One region of the Marinobacter sp. H13 genome, then DNA from elsewhere that is predicted to be linked to it. Evidence: predicted binding sites of a transcription regulator. Region 1 holds the regulator's gene; each other region holds the start of a gene.
The links. Region 1 encodes FliA, which starts transcription of late flagellar genes. Its sites were predicted from a motif close to CTAAAGTTTNNNNNNNNNNNGCCGNTAA; they were not measured.

Region 1 (6,393 bases):
ACCAGCACAGGCGTCTTGAGGACGAGCTGAGCCGGTCCCGGGACCGCATCCGTGAAGTACGGGAAAAGCGGGCATCGCAGGGCGCGAGCTACGCCGGTTCGTTCGCTGCCATTCAGGAAGAGGTGAGCGGTGGTTTTGGTGATATTGAACTTCTGCCACAGGCGCCGAGGGAAGCCTATTCTGATGAGCTGGCGCAGATGCGGGCCGAGATCAGCTCGCTCAAAGACATGATGCAGGGCCATCGGCCGCAACAGGAGCCGGAGGTTTCTGCGACCACCGCCGTGCAGCAGAGGCTTGCCGAGCGCTTGCAGGAGTTCGGCCTCGGCAGTGATCTGGCGGGGTCAATTTCCCGTCGTCACAAGGCGGGGCGCCTGGAAGACGGTTGGAAGCAGTCCCTGAAAATGCTGTGTACCGGGGTTCGGACCTCCCGCATGGAGTGGCTGGATGAGGGTGGCGCCTACGCGTTGGTGGGTCCGACAGGGTCCGGGAAAACCACCACCATTGGCAAGCTGGCCGCGCGCTACGTGCTCAAACACGGTTCCGACTCGGTGGCACTGGTGACCACGGATCGCTATCGGGTGGCGGCGCACGAGCAGTTATTCGTGTTCGGTCGGATCCTGAATGTGCCGGTTCGGGTCGTGGATGAGAGCCACAGTCTGGACGATATTCTGGACGAGCTGTCAGACCGTCATCTGGTGCTGATTGATACCGCCGGACTGACCAGTGCGGACAAAGGCTATCAGGAACAGCTGGCCGAACTGGCTCGCAGCCATCACAATATCAAAACCCATCTGGTGGTCTCGGCAACCAGTCAGCCTCGCATCATGAAATCCGTGTGGCATTGCTATAAGATGGCAAATCTTGCGGGCTGTGTGATGACCAAAATCGACGAGGCCCTGACGCTGGGCGAGTCTCTCGGGTTTGTGATGGAAACCGGTCTGCCGGTAGCCTATTACACAGACGGCCAGAAGATTCCTGAAGACCTGCACCACGCAGAAGCCGTTCCGCTGGTGCGGTTGGCCGTGGATCGGCTGAAAACACTCCAGCAACAGCAAGCGGTCGCAGAGGGCCTGAAAGAGCACGCCTGAGACCGGACAGATTGACAGCAGGCGTCGGAGACAAAGCCGGCGAAACGTGGCGAGAGACCAAAAACAGTATGAGCAGAGCACATCCGGTACAGGTGATTGCAGTTTCCGGCGGAAAGGGTGGTGTCGGCAAGAGTAACGTGTCGGTGAACCTCGGAATTGCCCTGGCGCAGAAAGGCCTGAGAGTGGTGCTGCTCGACGCCGATCTGGGGCTGGCCAATATCGACGTCTTGCTGGGCATCACTGCCAATCGCAACCTCCAGGATGTTCTGGCCGGCGATTGTGATCTGAAGGACGTTCTGGTGAATGGACCCGGTGGCATCAAGATTGTCCCCGCCTCTTCCGGTACCCAACGAATGACCCAGCTCAGCCCCATGGAACATGCCGGGCTGATTAATGCGTTCAGCGAACTGGGTGATCAGATCGATGTCCTGATCGTTGATACCGCCGCCGGGATTTCCGAGTCAGTGGTCAGTTTTCTGAGAGCGTCTCAGGAGCTGCTGCTGGTTGTCTGCGACGAGCCGACCTCGATCACCGATGCCTATGCCCTGATCAAGCTGATGAACCGTGATTATGGAACCAACCGCTTCCGTATTCTTGCCAATCAGGTTCGGAATGAGCAGGAAGGCCGGCATCTGTTTGAAAAACTGACCCGGGTCACCGAGCGCTTCCTCGATGTGGCACTACAATACGTAGGAATAGTTCCCTACGATGAGGCCGTGAAGAAAGCGGTTCAGCGGCAGCGTGCGGTGCTGGACGCCTATCCCAGGGCGAAAGCTTCACTGGCCATCAAGGCGCTGGCGGACAAGGTAGATAGCTGGCCGTTGCCGTCCTCGCCCCGTGGGCATCTGGAATTTTTTGTGGAGCGGCTCGTCGAAGTCTGAATCGGATCCAGTCAAACAAAAAACCGGATACATGACATTGGCGAAAAACCTCGGAATCTATAACCAGTCAAGTGCGCAGAAGCCGGCTCAGCTCATTGAGCAGCACGCGCCGCTGGTCAAGAAAATTGCCCTTCACCTGATGGCTCGCCTGCCGGCGTCCGTCCAGCTTGAAGACCTGATGCAGGCCGGCATGATCGGTCTGCTCGAGGCCGCCCAGCGTTACAGTTCTACCAAAGGTGCTACCTTCGAGACTTACGCCGGTATCCGTATTCGCGGCGCCATGGTGGACGAAATCCGCAAGGGTGACTGGGTCCCCCGTTCCGTGCATCGCAACGCCCGTCGCATTTCCCAGGCCATCAAGGCCGTTGAAGATAGACTTGGCCGCGAAGCCCACGACCAGGAAGTGGCCGAAGAGCTGGGTATGGGGCTGCCCGAATACCACTCCTACCTTTCCGGTTCCAACAGCGGTCGACTTTTTAGCCTCGACGAGCTCAATGAATCCGGAGAGCTGCCGATAGAACAGACAGAGACGCAGGATAATCCCCTTGAGGGGTTGTCCTCCGATGCCTTCCGGCGGAGCCTCGCTGAGGCGATTGAAGACCTGCCGGAGCGGGAAAAGCTGGTGTTGAGCCTTTACTACCAGGAAGAACTGAACCTCAAGGAGATTGGCGCGGTGCTCGGCGTCAGTGAGAGCAGGGTAAGCCAGATTCACAGCCAGGCAGCCCTGCGCCTTCGGGGACGGCTCTCGGATTGGCGTCAGGAATCGGACAACTGACCGCGTTCAGTCTGTGTCGCCAACGAGGTAGTCTGTAGTTTTTGGTAACCGATGCTTTACAACCGAAGCAAAGGTCCGACAATAAGCGGTTAAAACAGCGGCCTGCTAGACTTTGAACGCAAAGGTCAAACGAATTCCGGGTGTTACTAACTGGAGGTCCCATTGGACAAAAACATGAAAATCCTCATTGTGGACGACTTCTCCACAATGCGACGGATCATCAAGAACCTGCTGCGTGATCTTGGCTTCACCAACACCGATGAAGCTGACGACGGCAACACGGCACTGCCAATGCTCAAAAGCGGCAAATACGATTTTCTGGTGACCGACTGGAACATGCCTGGCATGTCAGGCTTCGACCTGCTCAAGGCCGTTCGGGCGGACGAGAATCTGAAAACCCTGCCGGTATTGATGGTAACTGCTGAGGCCAAGCGCGACCAGATCGTTGCCGCTGCCCAGGCAGGCGTAAACGGGTATGTGGTCAAGCCGTTCACCGCTGCCGTGCTCAAGGAAAAGATTGAGAAAATCTTTGAAAGAATCCAGTAACCAGAGGTCGGATGGCTCTCATGAGCGATAGCAAAAAGAACCATCGGGGCCTTGAACCGGAGGTGACGGAAAAGCTCCAGCGGCAGGCAGCGGAACTGGCCGAGAGTGTTGATGCGGGTGATTATGCCAAAGCCATGACCCTGATCAATGAACTCAGCGAAGTCAGGGATCAGGGTCTGTACCGTGAGGTAGGGCGGCTGACGCGGAGCCTGCACGAAGCAATCCGGAACTTCCAGATTGATCCCCGTAACGCCGAGCAACAGGAAGCACTGTCAAAGATGACAGATGCCTCTGATCGTCTCGAATACGTTGTGCAGATGACCGGTGAAGCAGCCAACCGGACCATGGACCTGGTTGAGGAAACCATGCCGGTGGCCAATGCCCTCAGAGACGAGGCCGCCGCGTTGCGTGATGAGTGGCAGCGCCTGCGTCGCCGGGAAATGCAGCCGGCTGAGTTTCGCGAGCTGTACGGCCGGATTGATCGCTTTTTTGTCAGCATGGCAACCGATGCCGACACCATGTACAGCAACCTGTCGGAAATCCTGCTGGCTCAGGATTATCAGGATCTGACAGGTCAGGTCATCCAGAAGGTCACCGCCCTTGTGAAAGAGGTTGAGGAGCAGATGCTCAGCCTGGTGGTGATGGCCAGTCATGTGGACCAGCTCACGGGCACGGTGCACCAGATTGAAGAAAAAGAAGAGTCTGCAGAGAAGGGCGTCGGGCCCCAGATCAAGGCCGATGAGCGTGAAGATGTAGTTTCGGGGCAGGACGACGTAGACGACCTGTTGTCCAGTCTCGGTTTCTGAATAATGAGGGTAACGCATGGCGTTTGATGCTGATGAAGAGATTTTGCAGGACTTCCTCGTAGAAGCCGGCGAGATCCTCGAAAAGCTGTCAGAGCAGTTGGTAGATCTTGAGCGACATCCTGACGACAGTGATCTGCTCAACGCCATCTTCCGTGGTTTCCATACCGTGAAAGGCGGAGCCGGCTTCCTTCAGCTTGAAGCGCTGGTGAACTGCTGCCATTCCGCGGAAAACGTTTTCGACATCTTGCGTAATCACAAGCGCAAGGTGGATTCCGAACTGATGGACGTGGTTCTAGAAGCACTCGACTACGTCAATGCCATGTTTGAGCAGGTCCGCAATCATGAGGAGCTGACACCGGCTCCGGACGAACTTATTGCCCGTCTGGATGCCCTGGCCCAGCCTGAGGGCGAGGGGGCACCGGCCGCTGCCGCTCAACCTGAGCAGGAAGAGAGCGAACCGGCAGAAGACGGTGGCGACATCACCGACGACGAGTTCGAACAGCTTCTGGACGCACTGCAGGACGAGAAATCAGCGGAGGTTTCCTCGGCTTCGAGCGCCGGATCGGCCGGCGGTGACCAGGAAAGTTCTGGAGACGACGAAATAACCGACGACGAATTCGAAGCGCTACTGGACCAACTGCACGGAAAAGGTCAGTTTGCCGGTGCGCCAGCTGGCGAGGAAGAGGCTTCTGGTAAAGAAGAAAAGCCGGCTGCCAAGGCCGGATCTGCTGGCGGCGACGACCTGATCACCGACGACGAATTCGAGAAACTGCTGGACGATCTTCACGGCAAGGGCGGAAGCCCGACCGCGGGCGGAGAGCCTTCAGCCTCGAAAGAGCCTGCAGCTCCAAAACAGCCCTCAGCGCCGAAACAGCCTGCATCTTCAAAAGAGCCGGCTTCACCGAAAGCAAACACGTCAAAGCCCGAAAAATCGAAGCCGGCCGAGAAGCCGGAGGCCAAAGGCGCTGCCGCACCGGCGATGCCTGCTCGCGAGAATGCCCCGGCCGCGGAAACGACGGTTCGTGTCGACACCAAGCGGCTCGATGACATCATGAATATGGTGGGTGAGCTGGTGCTGGTGCGTAACCGCTTGCAGCGTCTGGGTGCTGAAAGTGAAGACGAACACATGCACAAGGCGGTATCCAACCTGGATGTGGTTACGACTGATCTCCAGTCCGCCGTCATGCAGACCCGCATGCAGCCGATCAAAAAGGTGTTCGGCAGGTTCCCCCGCGTTGTGCGCGATCTCGCCAGAAACCTCAAGAAAGAGGTGAACCTGGTGATGCATGGCGAGGAAACCGATCTGGACAAGAACCTGGTTGAAGCGCTGTCTGATCCGCTGGTTCACCTGGTGCGGAATTCGGTGGACCACGGGATCGAGGCTCCGGAAGTCCGCGAGAAGGCCGGGAAGCCACGCCAGGGCACGGTTACCCTCTCTGCCGAGCAGGAGGGAGACCATATTCTGCTGTTTATCGAGGATGACGGCGCGGGCATGGATCCGGAAGTCCTGCGCCGCAAAGCAGTCGAAAAGGGTATCTACGACCAGGACGCCGCGGACCGGCTGACCAATTCGGAGTGTTACAACCTTATTTTTGCCGCCGGATTCTCCACCAAGGAGCAGATTTCGGATGTGTCCGGACGTGGCGTCGGCATGGATGTGGTGAAAACCAAGATTGGCCAGCTCAATGGCCAGTTGAGCATCGAATCCGAGCTGGGCAAGGGCTCTCGCATTGTCATCAAGGTTCCGCTGACGCTCGCCATCATGCCCACCCTGATGATCATGCTGGGCGATCAATCCTTTGCGTTGCCGCTGGTCAACGTGGTCGAGATTTTCCATCTGGACCTGACCAAGACCAACATCGTCGATGGGCGCGAGTGCATTGTGGTTCGGGATAAAGTCTTCCCGCTATTCCATATCAAGCGCTGGCTGGTTCGTGGCGGTGCTGGCCAGGAGGTGCCCGATAACGCCCATGTTGTCATTGTGGCCATGGGTACCAAGCAGGTCGGGTTCGTGGTCGACCAGCTGGTTGGTCAGGAAGAAGTGGTTATCAAGCCCCTTGGGCGAGCGCTCCAGGGTACGCCAGGCATGGCCGGTGCCACTATTACCGGCGATGGCCGGATTGCACTCATTATTGATGTGCCAAGCCTGTTGCAACATTACGGTTGAGCCGGGCCTTCCGGCGCTTTTTGCCAGAGAAGGCCGAAGAACGATGGATTGGGTAGGAGAAGTGGATGACAGTTTCTGTCCTGGTCGTTGACGATTCAGGGTTTTTTCGCAAGCGGCTGACGGAAATCCT
Region 2 (6,393 bases), 2.0 Mb from region 1:
ACTATCAAGGCAAGGACCTGAGGGACAAGTATCCCAAGGGCGCAGACCCCATCGTTCTGGGCGAATCCACCAACACGGTTCAAACATACGGGTATGACTCGGTCACGCAGATGCAAGAGACCAAAGCCACCCTGTGTTCGATTATGCCGGCATAACAAGAGGTTTAAATCATGGCACTTGAGGGAAAAGCACGCGCAAAATTCCTGGTCGATGCCGAACGCTGCATCGAATGTAATGCTTGCGTAACGGCCTGTAAGAATGAGAATGAAGTCCCCTGGGGTATCAACCGCCGGCGCGTGGTGACCATCGGAGATGGTAAGCCTGGCGAACGCTCGATCTCGGTAGCTTGCATGCACTGTTCAGACGCGCCTTGTATGGCCGTTTGCCCTGTGGATGTCTTCTACCAGACCGAAGACGGTATCGTGTTGCACTCCAAGGATCTGTGTATTGGTTGTGGGTATTGTTTTTATGCCTGCCCCTTCGGTGCGCCTCAGTTCCCCCAGGCGGGCAACTTTGGCAGCCGGGGCAAGATGGACAAATGCACGTTCTGTGCAGGCGGCCCTGAAGAAGACAATTCAACAGCTGAGTTCACCAAGTACGGCCGCAACCGCATTGCCGAGGGCAAGCTGCCAATCTGTGCCGAAATGTGCTCGACCAAAGCGCTGCTGGCCGGTGATGGCAGCGAGGTGGCAGACATCTATCGCCAGCGTGTGGTGAGCCGTGGTTTCGGTTCCGGCGCCTGGGGATGGGGCACGGCCTATGGGAAGAAGGTCCCTTAAGCCCGCCATGAGTTTCGGGGCCCCCCGGGCCCCGCAAAACTCATGGCGGCAACGAACTCTTCTTCTTGATTCTTTTGGGGTGCTCGCATGAAGCGTAAGTTGTTAGGTGCTGTCGTCCTTGCACTGGCGACACTGGTGTTTAATCCTGTCTGGGCGCAAGAGGCCCCCGCAGTTGATCGCACGTCTACCGGGGGTGCTCAAACCCTGGAAGACATCCTGGCTCGTCAAAAACAGTTGGAAATTGACGAGTCTTTTCGCTCGGAAAACCTGGGTAATCCTGCCAATGCGGCACCGATCAGTGGTCGACTCGGCACCCTGGGAGGGCGCTCGGATTCCGACATCTATCGTGCCATTCGATACAACAAGATTGACCCCAGTACCCAGGCCCGGGGGCCTGCCGCTGACGTCCTGATCCAGGACGGAGGCATACCCTGGTACAAGTTACGAGAGGGGCCGGTCATCACTTACGGTGGCAGTGCAATCCTGGCTATCATTGCGCTACTGGCAGTGTTCTATTTTGTGCGCGGAAGAATCAAAATCACAGGCGGCCCTGCGGGCACCACGGTTGAACGATTCAAAGCCATCGAACGATTTGGTCACTGGCTGTTGGCGGGCTCGTTTGTCGCATTAGCTATAACGGGGTTAATCACCTTGATGGGTCGCAGTTTCCTCATTCCGGTTATGGGGCCCGAGGCCTTTGCCACTCTGGCTGCCGGCTCCAAATGGCTTCACAACAACATTGCGTGGGCCTTTATGTTGGGGCTGGTGATGACCTTCTTCATGTGGGTGGCGCACAACATCCCCAACAAGCTCGATTGGCAGTGGCTCAAAGTGGGCGGCGGCATCTTCACCAACGCCCATCCGTCAGCGAGGAAGTTCAACGCCGGTCAGAAAATTGTTTTCTGGACCGTGATGTTGCTGGGTTTTTCAGTCTCGTTGTCGGGCCTGTCATTGTTGTTTCCGTTTGAAATTCCAATGTTTGCCAAGACGTTTGGCGTCGTGAACACTGTTTTGGGAACGGATTTGCCGACAGTGCTGACGCCGCACGAAGAGATGCAGTATGCCAACATCTGGCACTCTATCGTGGCGTTCGTGATGATGCTGGCCATCATTGCCCACATCTACATCGGCTCGGTCGGCATGGAAGGTGCCTTCGACGCTATGGGTAACGGCCAGGTTGATCTCGAATGGGCTCGTCAACACCACGATCTGTGGGTCGCTGAGGTTGAAGCCAAACAAGGCAAAGGAGGTTCGTCGTGAAGGTAATGATTTCGGCTTTTATCGCGGCCCTGCTCATTGCCACGGCTGCACCAATGGTGCTGAACCAATTTGGCTGGTCGTCGGCGGAACAAACCAGCGCAGAGAGCGTTCGCCTTGACTGATCAGTCCGAGGTATACCAGATCGACGCCGTCGGTCTGGTATGTCCTCTCCCCATCCTGCGCTTCAAAAAACGGACCAAAGACCTGCCCGGCGGGGCACTGGTCGATTTCCTGGCGGATGACCCCACCGGCCGAAAGGACCTTCAGGCCCTCTGTGATATCACCGGCCACCGGATTGAATGGACCAGAGAAGAAGAAGCTGGCGTCACTCGTTACCGCATTTCCCTGGCATAAAACGGCATCGAAATCGTCAATCTTTTCCTACACTTCACCACGCCCTCTTGGAAAATCAGGCGCCAACCCCCTATCTTAAATTAGGACTCCTAATAATTGGAATTCCGATGACTTCAGACCCACTGTGGGAAATGATGATGCCTGAAAATGTCGAGGGACTGGCCCGGTCGATTCCTGGTGCTGCGGAAACCATGACCTTCTGGAGGCACGAGTGGCGGATCAAGTCAGCATCCGGTGTTGTGAAATGACTGAGTGGTACCGGCACTCCCAAACAGCGTGAAAACGGAGACATATGCTGGAATAGCGTGATCATTGATGTAACACGGGAACGTCAGATCCATAGCAAGCAAACCACCGTAAGCCTACCCTCATTTCTATTTAATACAGACTAAAAGGCCAAACAATGAGCGACAACAGTCGACCGGTAATTCTGACTGCCCGGCAAATAAGATTCCTGCAGGACCTGATCCTCGAAAAGCAGTACCAGCTTGCCGCTCAGCAGTCAGAGAATCAGCAGAGCACTGATTACAGTCAACTCAGCGAGCAGATGAGCCACACAACAGATCTGCTGATGCAGCTGACCGACGCATTGCCGGAAGATTGCGCAATTCCCCTCCAGGAAACTCCGGAAATCCCTGCGAGCACCTGCCCCTAGTGACCACCTCGTGGATGCTTGCGGGCTTCCAGGTTACCCAGCGACAATTTCACGTCTCGATCCGAAAGTTCTGGAAGATCGTCAAAATTCGAAACTCGCGGAAATTTCGAATCGATCACAGTCGCCAGCGTATCGTCGATGCACAGGGTGTCTGCCACGGCCTGATGACAACCGGGCATCAGGATTGCCCTGATCTCGCCGATTTCTCTTGTTCCCGTCTCAACGTCTCCGGAGCGACTGGCGCTGATCACGGTGAGCTTTTCGGCCCAATCCACAGCGCGGCCATCAACAGGTTTCGCCTCAATCCGCTCACAGGCTGTCAGGGTTGCTTCAAGCAACGTTCGGAAGTTAGCTGATTCAGCCAGCCGCTCGGCCTTTTCGCGAGCACTGCGATCTTCGTCAGGCACCAATAGTATGTAGGGCGTATTATCAACAAAGACACCCCAGTAGTCGGCCGCAATGGCTTCGGGTTTCGGGTAATAAACCCCAGCGGTCAGGGTCGAATGCTTTTTCCTTCTAGCCAGGAAGGCGCCTTTTTTTTCACAATCCAATTCTTTGCCTCGGTCTTTTCCGGTTTTCACTTCTTGCACGGGTCGTCCAGCAATGGCCATTGAACGATAGGCTCGAGCCCCATCGGTGGATCATTTCGTGGACGCAGAAATATGGTGATTGCAAGAAGGTTTTACAAATCCGCAGCCAGGCCTGTGCCTGCCGAGCGACATTTCCGCTCTTTTGGCAGCACATATGCGTCGTAATCTCTGGAATGATTCACGAATGACGCAATAATGATTAAGGAAGCATCGATCCCGGCCGATATAAAAAAAGATCGCAGTAATTTGCGTGCTCCAATAGTCCGTAAAGCTTATAGATTCTGGGGAATCAGCATGTCTATCAGAAAACTGTTCATCGTCTCGATTGCCGCTGTTCTGCTGGTCATCGCAATACTCGCAAGCGTTGTGATCGCTTTAAACACGCAGAAAACGATCACGGCAGATGTCGCTGAAAGGCAGAGTGATCTTGTCGAGGAGATCACCGGAATGCTCTCCATCACCGACGAGCTCATGTCAAAACGGGTGAAGAATTCGCTGAATCTGCTCATTGAACGCGGCCAGCAACTCGGAGCCGCCAGGATCCAGGGAACCGAACCGGTCGCAGGCAAACCCGTTCCGGCACTGTTTCTCGGCGACACCATGATCAACAACAACTTTGACCTGGTGGATGGCATAACCGGGATCATGGACGGCACAGCCACTCTATTCGTCAGGGATGGACAGGACTTTGTCAGGGTTTCCACAAACGTAAAGAAAGACGATGGATCCCGTGCCATCGGCACCAAACTGAATATGGCGGGCGCGGCCGGGCAGGCCATTAGCCGGGGCGAAGCCTACTTCGGACAGGTCGATATTCTCGGCAATCCCTACCTCACCGCTTACAGCCCTATCCGTAACGCCTCAAACCAGATTATCGGCATCTGGTATGTGGGCTATTCAGCGGACCTTGAAGAACTTGAAGCGGCCATCACCTCATCCAGCCTGCTGGAAAGAGGATTTCTCGCCCTGGTGGACGACAAGAATCGACTGCGCATGCACTCCAGCTCCATTGAGTCCGATCCACTGCAAAACCTGCTGGAATCTGAACCGGAAGACTGGAACCTTGCACGTACTGCGTTCGATGCCTGGGGGTACCAGATTATCACCGGCTACTCGGAAGACGAAGTGGCAGCCATGGTTCGCAATCAGACCATCAAGACGGTCATGGCAATTCTGATCGGCGGACTGGTGCTGATCGGCTGCCTGAGTGCCCTGGCACAACTGGTTGTGGCTCGACCTCTCCAAAAAATGATCGATGCCATCAACGACATTGCCAGCGGCGAAGGCGACCTGACGGTGAGGTTCAATGCAACCGGCAAGAGCGAATTGGACGTCATGGCCCAAGGCTTCGATCGCTTGCTAGACCGGTTACAAACTACAATTTCAGAAACCAAAAGATCCTCGGAAAGCCTGCTTGAGGCCTCGTCGAGTCTAAGGGGCATAGCATCAGACTCCGCCACCGTCGTCTCGCAACAAACCGAGGAGACCGAGCAGGTTGCAACCGCCATGAATGAGATGACAGCAACCGCTCAAACTGTTGCCGAAAGCGCCTCCAGGGCTGAAAACATTGCCAAAGAGGCGGATGGTCTGGCCGAAAGTGGCCAATCGCTCATTGCCAAAACCACGGCGAAAATACAGAGCCAGCTCGACAACAACCAGAGCTCAGTGCAAACCAGTGCTTCGCTGAGAGCTGCATCGGATAACATCGGCAATATTCTTTCCGTCATAGAAAACATTTCGGAACAGACTAATCTCCTGGCGCTTAATGCAGCGATTGAGGCAGCGCGAGCCGGAGAACACGGCAGAGGTTTTGCGGTGGTGTCAGACGAAGTCAGAAACCTGGCCCGTCGGACCCAGGAGTCCATCAAAGAGATCCAGGACCAGATCAATCACCTGCAGGAAGGCGTTGCCGGTGTTACCGACGTTATTGAGGTGGGCAGTCAGCTAGCAACTGAAACCAACGACATGATCCGCGAAACCGGCAACGCGATCGAGGCACTGCGCGAGGGCGTTCGAACCATTCGGGACACCAACATTGAAATGGCAAGCGCCGCCGAGCAGCAGAGCCAGGTTTCTGAGGACATCAACCAGCGCCTTGAGCACATTCGGCAAATGGCTGGTAGCAGCCAGGAGAACGCCGCATCAACCAATGAGGCGGCAGAAACGTTGAAGCAACTAGCGGAAAAACTGAAGTCTCAATTGGACTCTTACAGGACCTGACCCAGTTTCCATACCCGGCAATCATTCTTAAATAACGAACGAATCGATCGGATATATATATTTTTGTTCACAGCAAAAGCCTCGGATACTACGCGTATTAAATACTCCTGATTCCGAGGCCCTCGCATGTTCGATGTTCAGGCGATCGAATCCTTGTTCTCACTGCTGGTACCGCTGCTTTTCGGTGCCGGAGCAGTCGCGACCGGATTGGCAACCAACCAGAGCAACCTTCTCGCACGGTCATTGACGTTCAAGCTTGCCTTTGTATCGGCTTTGGCCGCCGCAATCGGAAGTTGGTGGTGGCCGGTCGATGGCGTCTGGTTCAGTCACGCGCCTCTGGCCTCAATCATGTTGCTGCTTATCACTTTGCTGGGAATGGTGCTGGGACGCTTCTCGGAGAGGTATCTTGCGGGGGATCCCGGCCAGCGCCGATTTATGATCTGGCTTCAGGTGATCCTCGCCAGCGTTGCCATGATCGCCATCACCAATCATTTGCTGGTGTTCCTCGTCAGCTGGATTGCCATCAGCGTAAGCC
Region 3 (6,393 bases), 3.8 Mb from region 1:
AAACTGCTTCTGGCGCTCTGGCGAGAGCCCCCGACCAATGGCAAGCATTTCATACTCGCCCTTGCGAGCCACATCAAGAACGCTTTTGGAGATATCCGTCGCGGTGATCTTTACATCCCGCAGCTTCCCGGGCCTCGCCCGCCGAAACTCCTCGACGATCATGGCAATCGAATACGGCTCCTGGCCGGTTGAGCAGGCCGCAGACCAGATACGCAAAGGCTGCATCGAGTTGCGCTCTGCGAATTCGGGAAGCAGTTTCTCCTGAAGAATCCGGAAAGGGTGATTGTCACGGAACCACAGGGTTTCATTGGTTGTCATCGCATCGATGACAGTCTCTTTCAGACCGCCCCGCCCGGGGCGCTTAAGGCGCTCGAGCAGTTCACCCAGGGTATTCAGGCTGTTCTCTTCAAGAATCCTGCGCAACCGGCTTTTGACCAGGTACTGTTTATTATCGCCCAGTAAAATCCCACAGGCATCCTGCAGGAACGATTTGAAGGCTTCATATTCCTGTGGCGTTATTTCCGCTTTCATTGGGTCTCTGTTCTGAGTGAATCTTTGAGCGGCTCCATCAACCCTGGTCGATGATTTCCATCACCCGCTCTGCCAGCTCGTCCGGACTGAACTTTGCCATAAAGTCGTCGGCCCCGACCTTCTTTACCATGGCCTGGTTGAACACACCGCTGAGTGAGGTGTGAAGCATAACAAACATATCCGAAAGCGCCGGGTCCTCTTTCACCTTGGTGACGAGGGTGTAGCCATCCATTTCAGGCATCTCCACGTCCGAGATGATCAGGGAGAAGTGATCCTTGGCCCGGGAACCATCCGCAGTGATTTCCTTCAGATGTTCAATAGCCTGCTTGCCGTCGTTTTTCAGCACCACTTCCATGCCAATTGCGGTGAGACACCGCTGTATCTGGCGCCGGGCCACGGATGAATCATCGACCACCAGCACGGGCAGATGCCCCGGTACCCTATCCGCGCTCTTACTCAGAACGGCTTCGGTTACGTCCTCCCCAAGCGGAGAAACTTCTGAAAGAATCTTCTCTACATCAATGATTTCGATAAGCTTATCATCAATTTTCGTGACAGCGGTAAGATAGACATCCTTGCCGGCCCCTTTGGGTGGAGGCAGGATTTCTTCCCAGTTCATGTTCATGATTCGCTCGACGCCGCTCACCAGGAAACCCTGCGTTTTGCGATTGTATTCAGTGATGATGACGAAACTGGTGGAGAGCTCTTCTTGCGGGATACCGGGCAGACCGATTGCCATGCTCAGATCGATAATGGGGATAGTCTCACCCCGGCTATGGGCTACGCCTCGAACAACCGGCCGGCTGTTGGGCAGGGAGAACAGCTTCGGACACTGCAGCACCTCTTTCACCTTGAACACGTTGATCCCGTAGATCTGGCGCCCCCTGAGACGGAAAAGAAGCAGCTCTAGGCGGTTCTTTCCGACCATCTGAGTGCGCTGGTTGACACTGTCCAAAACCCCTGCCATTTCGATTCTCCTGGCTTGCCGGAATTACAACGGCATATATCTTGCTGTTCACTGAATAATAGCCTGATCGACGGAAACCCGTCATATCAGGGCTGGGTCAGCCCATTTAACGGCCACTTTTACCGAATCCTTAGCCTGATTCGGGCTTTTCTGCCCTGTTGTTGACAGCATAGGACAAACTGATACGTATGCGCATCACGAATTTCGCCCTACTACTGCTAATGTCTGGCCTGAGCACGCCGCTCCTTGCTGGAACGACGGCTGAACAGATTCAGAAAGCAACCCTGGCGTTTCTGGACAGCTTTGCGTCTGAACAGGCCGAGCATGGCTACACCGTTTCCTTCGAACCCGGTTCCATCGACAGCCGCCTCGCTCTCGCCGAGTGCGAAAAGCCTTTGAGTGTAGAGTTCAGCGGGGATCCATGGAAAAGCACCAGCCCGTCGTTGCAGGTAGCCTGCGAAGGAACCCGCCCATGGCGAATGTTTGTTACCGCTTCAGTCTCTATCCATGGGCCAGCCCTGGTGGCAGCGAGGCCACTCACACGTGGAGAGCGAATAACCGAAGGGCTGCTTGCGAAGCAGTCTGTTGAAATCAATTCATCCAGACGGGGCGTGATTACCGACTCGAAGCAGGCGATTGGCATGGAAGTGCGGCGCGCAGTGAATGCCGGATCGCTCGTTACACCAGACATGCTTTCGGCCCCGAATGCGGTCGAACGAGGCGATCATGTTATCATCACCGCCAAAACCGGTGGATTTTCAGTACGTTCCCGGGGCAAAGCCCTGGCAAGCGCCAGCGTTGGCGAACAGGTTCTGGTTGAGAATCTGCGCTCATCGCGCACGATAAGAGCCAGCGTTGTCGCGCCGGGCCACGTGGAGATTCCGATGTGAGCCGCGTGCGGCAGAGGCTTGCCGGAGCGGCAAGTGAATGCCGCAAAACCGGTCGTAAAAGCAGATGAAAAAAAGTGCTAAAAGTACTAAAGGTTTTCGCGGCGCCGCCGTTAAGAAGACATAAACTCGAGTAAGCGCCGCATTCGTGGCGCGACAGGCAAGCAGGTACAGATATGTCAGTTGACTTAAATGGAATTGGCCCCGGCCAGGTCAACACCCAGAGAACCACGGCCGACAAAAGCTCCGGCGCACAGAATACCCAGCCGGCATCCAACGAACAGGCGAAGACACAGGCCCAGGGGGCCCGTGGTGAGAACGTCAGCCTGAGCAATCAGGCAAAGAATCTGAAGCAGCTCGAACAAAAGCTGGGCGATTATCCGGAAATGGATGACGACCGCATCGAGCAGATCCGTTCCGCCCTCGAAAATGGCACGTACAAGATTGACGCCGAGAAGCTGGCCCAGAAAATGCTTGAGATGGATGAAAGCATTTTCGGGTGAGTAGACCATGGCCGCAATTGATGATTTGAAGACCCTTCTTTCCCAGGATATCAGCCAGCTTGAAACACTGGCTGACGTTCTCGGCAAGGAAAAGACCTGCCTTGCGAATTCCGACCTCCGCCAGCTGGACGCCCTGACCAGAGAGAAGAACGATCTCCTCGGTGCAGTCCGCGAACGCGCCAAACAGAAAATCCGAACGCTCGTACAAATGGGATATCGCCCCGAAAGTGGCGAGCCTTCCCGCTTTATTCGCAGCGCCGGATTCTCGGATCTCTTCGAACTCTGGCAGGAAGCGGACCAGAAGCTGCGAACCTGTCAGACGCTGAACCAGACCAACGGTCGCGTAATCAGCCACTTGCAAAAGCGTTTGTCGAGGCTCACAGATATTTTCCGCGGCGCCACCGGCCAGCAAAAGCTGTACGGTGCACAGGGTCAGCAGACCACGGTATCAAGCAGCACGGTGCTCGCCAGCGCCTGAGCCCGGACGCATGGCTCTGCCGAGCCATGCTTTCCACTTCATCGGGTGTAGATGGTCATCTGGGAGTCGGGATGAAACCGGATGTCGTGAATGCTCACGTTGCCCATTGAAGCTCCCTGGCCTCCCGTAACCCGTATATTGTCCATCCGAATTTCCTCGATGCGCTCAGGGAACGCCAGCATCAGGGCGCCATCTTCTCTTACCCGATAACGTGGCTCCCCTTCACGATAATGCACACCGGAAATGCTGAGATCTGAATCCAGGAAGTTCAGAACCGGCACGAAGATATTGGCGGAAAGCTTGAGACCTTCAATAACATCTGCGGATGCCTCGGAGCCCTGCTCCCCATTTCCTGCGGGGTTCTCCGCCATCTTGCTGACAATACCAATGCGCTGCAGCAAGGTCGGATCGCCCTGACCGGAAATCGCCGCCAGCTCGGCTTCGCTCATGGGGGCAAGATTGCCTCTGTCATAAAGTTCGCCGGCTTCCAGTATTGCCTGTGACGCCTCGGCCGAATTGCTGGCCGCAAAGGTTACCAGGGGCTGGAATGGCAGCGTGACCGCTGTTACCAGGGCGGCAGCGTTGCGATAGCGGGACTGGTGCTTGAGGACACGGTGCAGCTCCTTCTCGCTGATCCAGCCCGCCTGGATAAATACCTCACCCAGGCGCTGTCCCGATTCGCGCTGAAGCCTGAGGCCTTCGTTAACCTGCCCCTCAGACAGATACCCACGATTGATAAGCAATCGCCCGAGGCGTGATTTCTCTTCAAATCCCTGACGGATTCTCACCCAGTGTCTCCTTTTAAACAGTGAAAACCGTACAACCCGGCCCGGCCAGTGTGATCCATGACTTCCGATATCGGGAAGGTTAGCCGATCACACAACAATGTGCGTGGATGCAGTGCCCGTTTTACCATCACCATCTGGTAAGATCTGGCACCTGATAACAGAATTCGCCGAATTGTCGCAGGAAACACACCTGCTAATAACACGGAGAACGGCTGCAAATGACAAACATGGTAAAACCCCTGAAAACTGTGACACCCGTATTGCTTATGGCACTCGCCCTGCTCATGCCGACTGCCGCGGTGCAGGCGCAAACCAATGAGCAACTGGCCAGTGATCCTCTTCCGAAGGTCCGCATGGTGACCAGTGAAGGCGCTATCGAGCTTCAGCTTCGCCCGGATGTTGCGCCCGAAACGGTCGACAATTTCCTGCAGTACGCCGAAGACGGTTTTTTCGACGGCACCATCTTCCATCGGGTTATACCCGGGTTCATGATCCAGGGCGGCGGTTTCACCCGGGATCTCTCCCGCAAGTCCACTCGGGCCCCTATCCGCAATGAAGCGAAAGAGACACTGCCGAACCTTCGTGGAACCATTGCGATGGCTCGCACCAGTGCGCCTGATTCCGCCACGTCCCAGTTCTTTATCAACCTTTCCGACAACGGGTTCCTGAACGCCGGAGTTCGCGGCCCGGGTTATGCGGTTTTTGGCAAGGTGACCGAGGGCATGGGCGTTGTCGATGCCATTGCCCGCAAACAGACCACCCGGAAACAGGGGATGGCCGATGTGCCGGTTGAACCTGTGATCATCGAAACCGTCACCGTGGTCGACCCCGAAGGCTGACACCGTGGACCGTGCTCCCCTGCCGCCCGGAATAGAGCCCGCTGAACTGGCTTGGCACGACGGCGTCCCGGAGTCCATCCGGTTCGGCGATGTCTATTTCAGCCGCGACAATGGTCTCGAGGAAACACGCTACGTTTTCCTGCAACACAACCAGTTGCCCGAACGTTTCGCACAGATTCCCGAAGGCGGCAATTTCGTTATTGCCGAAAACGGCTTTGGAACCGGCCTGAACTTTCTCGCCGCCTGGCAAGCCTGGCAGCGACACGCTCCGGCCCATGCGGCGACGCTGCACTTCGTTTCCGTTGAACGTTTCCCCCTCACCCACGAGGACCTGGCCCGGGCCCTGGCACAGTGGCCCGAACTGGCTGCGCTGGCCGACGAACTGCTTCTGCATTACCCACCCCTGGTGCGTGGGGTACACAGGCTGGTCCTGGCCGGGGGGCAGGTTCGACTGACGCTATTTTTCGGCGACATTAACGACGCCTGGCAATCCCTGGATTTTCAAGCCGACGCCTGGTTTCTGGACGGGTTCGCTCCGTCCCGCAACCCGGATATGTGGCTGGAAAACATCATCAACAAGATCCGTGCACACAGCAGGCCGGGTACAACTCTGGCGACCTTTACCTCCGTTGGCCGGATTCGTCGGGCCTTGATGGGGGCCGGATTCCGGATGGAAAAAACCGCCGGATACGGTCGCAAACGGGATATGCTGAAAGGCGTTCTTGTCGCGGAGAACCCGGCACCCATCAAAACGGCTCCCACGGAACAACAGGAATCGATCGCAATAATCGGCGCAGGTGTTGCCGGCTGCGCACTGGCAAGAAACCTGGCAGACCGGGGCTACCCGGTAACACTGATCGACGCCCATGGCCCGGGTGCAGCGGCGTCCGGCAACGCCCAGGGCGCCCTGTATGTGAAGCTGGGCGTAGAGTTCAACGACCAGACCGAGCTGGCGCTCACAGCACTCTCGTTCGCGCAGCGTTTCTACCACAACTGGCGCGACCAGCACTGGCATCCGACCGGCCTGCTACAGCTGGCCCACAACTCCCAGGAAGCGGACCGGCAGCGGAGGTTTCTCCAAAGGAACGACTACCCCCGGAGTATCTTTTACCCGGTGACCCGGGAACAGGCCAGCGCCCTGACAGGCGTGCCAACGGAATCGGGCGGGCTCTGGTTCCCCGGCAGTGGCTGGCTCGAACCCGCAAACCTTTGCAAGGAACTGGCGAACCACCCGCTGATATCCACGGTGTTCCATAGCGAGGTCAACAATCTTCGGCGTTCGGACGGCACATGGAGCATTTCGACGGAAAACAACAGATCGATCACCGCTGACCGGGTGGTCATCTGCTCGGGCCATCTCAGCCCGGAGCTTATCCCGACAAAGGGTCGTTTCCGGTTGA

Region 2: a site for FliA is predicted at 3,838-3,865, ahead of AC5JQH_RS11595 (methyl-accepting chemotaxis protein). Genes of this name have one in related genera too.
Region 3: a site for FliA is predicted at 2,475-2,502, ahead of flgM (flagellar biosynthesis anti-sigma factor FlgM). Genes of this name have one in related genera too.

The regions. Positions count from the first base shown of each region.
Region 1 is NZ_JCACRU010000001.1:541,495-547,887, reverse strand. It holds gene flhF (flagellar biosynthesis GTPase FlhF) at 1-1,088, shown strand, start outside; gene AC5JQH_RS02560 (MinD/ParA family protein) at 1,157-1,969, shown strand; gene AC5JQH_RS02555 (RNA polymerase sigma factor FliA) at 2,001-2,744, shown strand; gene cheY (chemotaxis response regulator CheY) at 2,907-3,290, shown strand; gene AC5JQH_RS02545 (protein phosphatase CheZ) at 3,311-4,096, shown strand; gene AC5JQH_RS02540 (chemotaxis protein CheA) at 4,113-6,263, shown strand; gene AC5JQH_RS02535 (protein-glutamate methylesterase/protein-glutamine glutaminase) at 6,329-6,393, shown strand, end outside.
Region 2 is NZ_JCACRU010000001.1:2,517,445-2,523,837, reverse strand. It holds gene AC5JQH_RS11635 (formate dehydrogenase subunit alpha) at 1-155, shown strand, start outside; gene fdh3B (formate dehydrogenase FDH3 subunit beta) at 171-779, shown strand; gene AC5JQH_RS11625 (formate dehydrogenase subunit gamma) at 867-2,039, shown strand; gene AC5JQH_RS11620 (hypothetical protein) at 2,036-2,161, shown strand; gene AC5JQH_RS11615 (sulfurtransferase TusA family protein) at 2,154-2,393, shown strand; gene AC5JQH_RS11610 (hypothetical protein) at 2,501-2,641, shown strand; gene AC5JQH_RS11605 (hypothetical protein) at 2,797-3,048, shown strand; gene AC5JQH_RS11600 (hypothetical protein) at 3,045-3,659, opposite strand; gene AC5JQH_RS11595 (methyl-accepting chemotaxis protein) at 3,933-5,858, shown strand; gene AC5JQH_RS11590 (NADH-quinone oxidoreductase subunit L) at 5,985-6,393, shown strand, end outside.
Region 3 is NZ_JCACRU010000001.1:4,332,747-4,339,139, reverse strand. It holds gene AC5JQH_RS20245 (CheR family methyltransferase) at 1-531, opposite strand, end outside; gene AC5JQH_RS20240 (chemotaxis protein CheV) at 569-1,498, opposite strand; gene flgA (flagellar basal body P-ring formation chaperone FlgA) at 1,687-2,388, shown strand; gene flgM (flagellar biosynthesis anti-sigma factor FlgM) at 2,562-2,888, shown strand; gene AC5JQH_RS20225 (flagella synthesis protein FlgN) at 2,896-3,366, shown strand; gene AC5JQH_RS20220 (cyclic di-GMP-binding domain-containing protein, MshE-related) at 3,405-4,154, opposite strand; gene AC5JQH_RS20215 (peptidylprolyl isomerase) at 4,382-4,993, shown strand; gene mnmC (bifunctional tRNA (5-methylaminomethyl-2-thiouridine)(34)-methyltransferase MnmC2/FAD-dependent 5-carboxymethylaminomethyl-2-thiouridine(34) oxidoreductase MnmC1) at 4,998-6,393, shown strand, end outside.